2 regions of the Synechococcus sp. WH 8101 genome follow, and region 1 is predicted to be linked to the other one. Evidence: predicted binding sites of a transcription regulator. Region 1 holds the regulator's gene; the other holds the start of a gene.
The links. The regulator NtcA, encoded in region 1, controls nitrogen genes in cyanobacteria. The targets are predictions, from matches to a motif close to GTANCNNNNGNTAC.

Region 1 (2,400 bases):
GCGCTGCAACGGGCTTGCGAGCGCCTGGTGGAACGAGGCGACATCAAGTGCAACCCTGTGCGCGATCAGGTGGCCGCCGTCTCGGTGGGGCTGATCAGTGGAGAGGCGCTGCTGGATCTCAACTACAGCGAAGACAGCCAGGCCGATGTGGATCTGAATGTGGTGATGGATGGCAGCGGTCGCCTGCTGGAACTGCAGGGCACCGCTGAAGGTGCCCCCTTCAGCCGCAGCGAACTGACGCGCCTGCTCGACCTGGCCGAACCAGGCCTCACGGACTTGATGGCGGCGCAGCAGCGGGCCCTGGCACCGGAGTCGCGCCCCTGAGCAACGCCGGATTTCGTGTGGGTTGCTACAAGGTGGAGCCAGGGCCATCCGTAGCGTCCAGCCATCCGCATTGCCGCCATGGTCGGAGCCACCCGCGGCTTCAGCCGTTACTCACCCCAGCCCGCTCCAGCCTCCAGCGGCGGCGGCACCACCCTGGCGAACACGGCCACGGCCCATACCCCCACCCTCTTGGAGGTGATCCGCGATCTGGAGGGTGCCAGCACTGAGCTGGTGGAACGGGGCAAAACCATCTTCTTCCCCGGTGATCCTGCCGAGCGGGTGTATCTGATCCGGCGTGGCGCCGTCAGGCTGTCCCGGGTCTATGAATCGGGGGAGGAGATCACCGTGGCGCTGCTGCGGGAAAACAGCCTCTTCGGAGTGCTGTCGCTGCTCACCGGCCATCGCTCCGATCGCTTCTATCACGCTGTCGCCTTCACCCGCGTCGAGATGGTCACAGCCCCCGCCGCTTCCGTGCGCCAGGCAATCGAAGCCGATACCGGCGTGGGGCTGTTGCTGTTGCAAGGGCTCTCAAGCCGCATCCTGCAGACCGAAACGATGATCGAAACGCTCACCCACCGCGACATGTCGTCGCGACTGGTGAGTTTTCTGCTCGTGCTCTGCCGCGATTTCGGCATCCCCGGCACCCAGGGCATCACCATCGACTTGCGGCTCTCCCATCAATCGATCGCCGAAGCAATCGGATCCACCCGCGTCACCATCACCCGACTGCTCGGGGATCTGCGCAATGCGGGGCTGGTGGAAATCGATCGCAAGAAGATCACCGTGCTCGACCCAATCGCCCTCGCCAAACGTTTCAGCTGAGCCTTCCGCGGGGGACAATGGCTTCCGGACGGCCCGTCGTCGCCCTTCACCGCCCTTGGATTCGTGACCGGCTGGCTGTTGATCCTGATGCTGCTCGTGCTCGGTGGCGTGCTCGCCACCCTGGGCGATCGGCTCGGCTCCAAGGTGGGCAAAGCCCGGCTGAGCCTGATGGGGTTGCGGCCGCGCCGCACCGCCGTGCTGATCACCGTGCTCACGGGCAGCCTGATTTCAGCATTGTCGCTCGGTCTGCTGCTGCTGGTGAGTCGGCAGCTGCGGGTGGGGCTGTTTGAACTGAATGCCCTGCAGACCAAGCTCAACGACAGCCGCAATGCCCTGAAGGCGAGTCGGCAGGCCCAGAAGAAAGCGAGCCGTGAACTGCTTCAGGCCCAGGCCGAACGCTCCCGTGCGAGCAAGGATCTGGCCGATGCCAAAGCCAAGGCCGAAACCCTCCGCCAGGCGCTGGTGCCTCTGCAGCAACAACGCCAGCAACTGGAGGCGGAACGGGCTCGACTCAGCCGCGACGTGAAAGCGCGCGATGCCGAGATCCGACGCACGGAAGCCGAGCTGGCCCAGGTGCGCGATCGCATCCGCAGCGGCGAGGCGGAACTGCGCCAACTGGAGAAGAACGTGTTGGCCCTGCGGCGGGGCAGCGTGGTGCTCAGCAGCGGCGAACCTCTGGCCACGGCCACCCTGCGGCTCGACAATCCCGGGCAAGCCAAGCAGGTGATCGACCAGATGCTGCGTGAGGCCAACCTGCAGGCCTACCAGCGCGTGTTGCCGGGTGAGAAGGCCGATCGGCAGATTCTGCTGGTGCCGCGCAACGACATCGAACGGCTCGAACAGGTGATTCGCCAACCGGGCACCTGGGTGGTGAATATCCGCTCCGCTGCCAATGTGCTGCTCGGCGAAAAAGTGGTCTATGCCATTCCTGAAGTGCGTCCGAACACCCAGGTGGTGAACACGGGCGATGTGCTGGCGCGCACCACGCTCGAACGCAACGAGACCAACAACGAAGCAGTGCGCAACCGCTTGAACTTGCTCCTGGCCTCCGCCCTTGCTGAAGCCCAACGGCGGGGGTCCCTCAGCCAGGGACTCCAGTTCGACGCCAACCGCCTCAACAGCCTCGGGCAGCAGCTGCTGGAGCGAGCTCCCTCCCGTATCGAGCTGGAGGTGGTGACCCTGCGCAGCAGTGACACCGCCGATCCCGTGGCTGTGGAGCTGCGGGCCGTGGGCGACATTCCCTCCAACACGCCA
Region 2 (2,400 bases), 420 kb from region 1:
GGATCCCCCGGACCGGCACCGACGAGATACACAGTTCCCACCGTTGCGTCTCCCACATTGGATTCGTGCGCAGTTGCAATGGTCACGGCAGGGCAGCAAGGAGATCGATCAGACCAGAGCGCACCAGAGGAACCTCCAGCAGAGCAGGCGATCCTCCAGCCTGCCGCAGGGCCTCCGCCATCCGGTTCGGCGCAAGCGCCAGTGGCCGAGGCTGATACCCCGGATGTTCGGTCTCAAAAACCTCCCACTGATCCGCCGGCACCAACGGACAACCCAGTTGAGTTGCCAGAAGGTTCAAGTAGCGATCGGCAGGCCCCGGTCGCACGGGGTGATGCACCACAGCCTGAGATGCCGCAGCCAGATCATCCGCAGATGTCAGCCAGCGACCCAGCAAGTCACGCCAGTGGGGCCAGGCACCGAGGAAGGGCAGCAGAGTGGTGGATGTCCCGGTCTCGCGTAGACGCTGACGAATCTGTGGCAGATCGGAACGCACATGACTGCCGGGCAGAAGTAGTAAGGGAACAAGCCACTGGTGCTCGGGGTTGGATCCCGGAACCATCACCCCGGCCGGGACTGGTTCAGCCGCTGTCAGCGCCTCCAGCAGAACTGGCGCCTGGCGACGCCTCGCCACAACATCGGCCAACTCGAGCCAACACGATGGAATCACGCCGCCACTGCGGCCATGGACCACCAAGCGAAGTGCAGAGAGCTGGCAGGAACCGGATTTCCGTAACAACCGCCACGGATCAAAACGAGCAAGCGCTGATGAAGTCAGATTGAACTGATCGAGAGCCATCGCATCATGACCAGACAACGCCCACGGCCGAGCGTCAAATCCCACCGCAGGCGGCACGAACGGATGCCAACCAAGAGTCGGTCGGAGCTCGATCGTGACCTGGCGGCGATGGCAAGAGTCTGGTGGATGATCCGGCAGGGCGCCGTGCGAATGCTGGGTGAAATCGGTCGTCAATACTGACCAGGACTCCCATGGATCAAGATGCTGCCATGCAGCCAGAAGGCGTCGCACTCACTTGTAGCGAAACAGACAAAATCGCGGGCTCGCATCCCTTAGCCGTTTGGTTCCAACCGCTACCGATGGATCCCCGGGCCAACCGCTAAACAACTCCTGCAGCGCGCCTTTCGTTCTGAAGTGCTGCACCGACGCTCCGGATTGGAGCGACCGCACTTCACAACACAATCATGCACGCAAGCTCACCTTCCAGGCCATACCTGGAAGGCAAAAAGCTCAACAAAATTGAGCAGAACAAAGCCGCCAAGGATGGCCTCCTGGTGGGATCAGAACTTGAGCACTTCGCCAGGATCGGTTGGGAAGAGGTTGATGAAACCGATCTTCAACTGCGCCTGAAGTGGTATGGCATGTTCTGGCGACCGAAAACGCCGGGGCTGTTCATGTTGCGCCTGCGCATCCCCAATGGCGTGCTCACAAGCGCGCAGCTGCGGGTGGTCGCCTCGATCGTGGAGCGCTACGGCGACCATGGCAGTTGCGACATCACCACCCGGCAGAACCTGCAACTGCGCGGTGTTGTGTTGTGTGACCTGCCGGACATTCTCAAGCGCCTCAAGCTTGCCGGCCTGAGCACAATCCAATCAGGGTTTGACAATCCCCGCAACGTCACTGGCAATCCCCTTGCCGGCATCGATCCCCACGAAATCGTCGACACCCGCCCCTACACCCAAGCTCTCAACGATTTCCTCACCAACAACGCCGAAGGCAACAGCGACTATTCCAACCTGCCGCGCAAATGGAACACGGCTGTCGCCGGCTCGAAGGATCACTTCCTACTTCACAACGACATCGTGTTTCATCCGGTCGAGCACAATGGCGAGCTCGGGTTCGGTGTGTGGATCGGTGGCATTCTCTCCTCCCAGATGAATGCCTATGCGCTGCCGCTCAATGCCTGGGTGAAGCCTGATCAACTCTGCGCCATCACCGATGCCGTGATCAGCATCTGGCGCGACAACGGTGAACGCGACAAGCGACCAAAAGGACGGTTCCGCCTCTATCTCGATCAGGTGGGGCTGGAGCCGTTCCGGGCCATGGTGGAGGAGCGCTTCGGGCCACTCACCCCCGATCCGGGCTCAACCTTTGACGCCGAACCCCGTTCCCATTACGGCATCCATCCGCAGAAACAACACGGCCTCCATTTCGCCGGCCTCCACATTCCGGTCGGACGACTCACGGCGGAGGACCTGCACGATCTGGCGAACGCCAGCCTCGAGCATGGCTGCGGAGAAGTTCGCTTCACCGAAGATCAGAACGTGATCCTTCCAGGGATCCCGACCGATCGCCTCAGCGCCCTGGAAGCGGATCCGCTGCTGGAACGCTTCCCCCTCGCTCCCGGAAGTGTCGCCGCTGGGACCGTGTCCTGCACCGGCAGC

Region 2: the regulator NtcA is predicted to act here: its motif matches at 1,080-1,093, upstream of SynWH8101_RS13735 (ferredoxin--nitrite reductase).

Annotation. Positions count from the first base shown of each region.
Region 1 is NZ_CP035914.1:374,457-376,856, reverse strand. Features, by position in the region: gene rph (ribonuclease PH) at 1-324, shown strand, start outside; gene ntcA (global nitrogen regulator NtcA) at 403-1,146, shown strand; gene SynWH8101_RS01705 (DUF3084 domain-containing protein) at 1,210-2,400, shown strand, end outside.
Region 2 is NZ_CP035914.1:2,582,712-2,585,111, forward strand. Features, by position in the region: gene cobA (uroporphyrinogen-III C-methyltransferase) at 1-86, opposite strand, end outside; gene SynWH8101_RS13730 (CbiX/SirB N-terminal domain-containing protein) at 83-691, opposite strand; gene SynWH8101_RS14235 (hypothetical protein) at 803-976, shown strand; gene SynWH8101_RS13735 (ferredoxin--nitrite reductase) at 1,201-2,400, shown strand, end outside.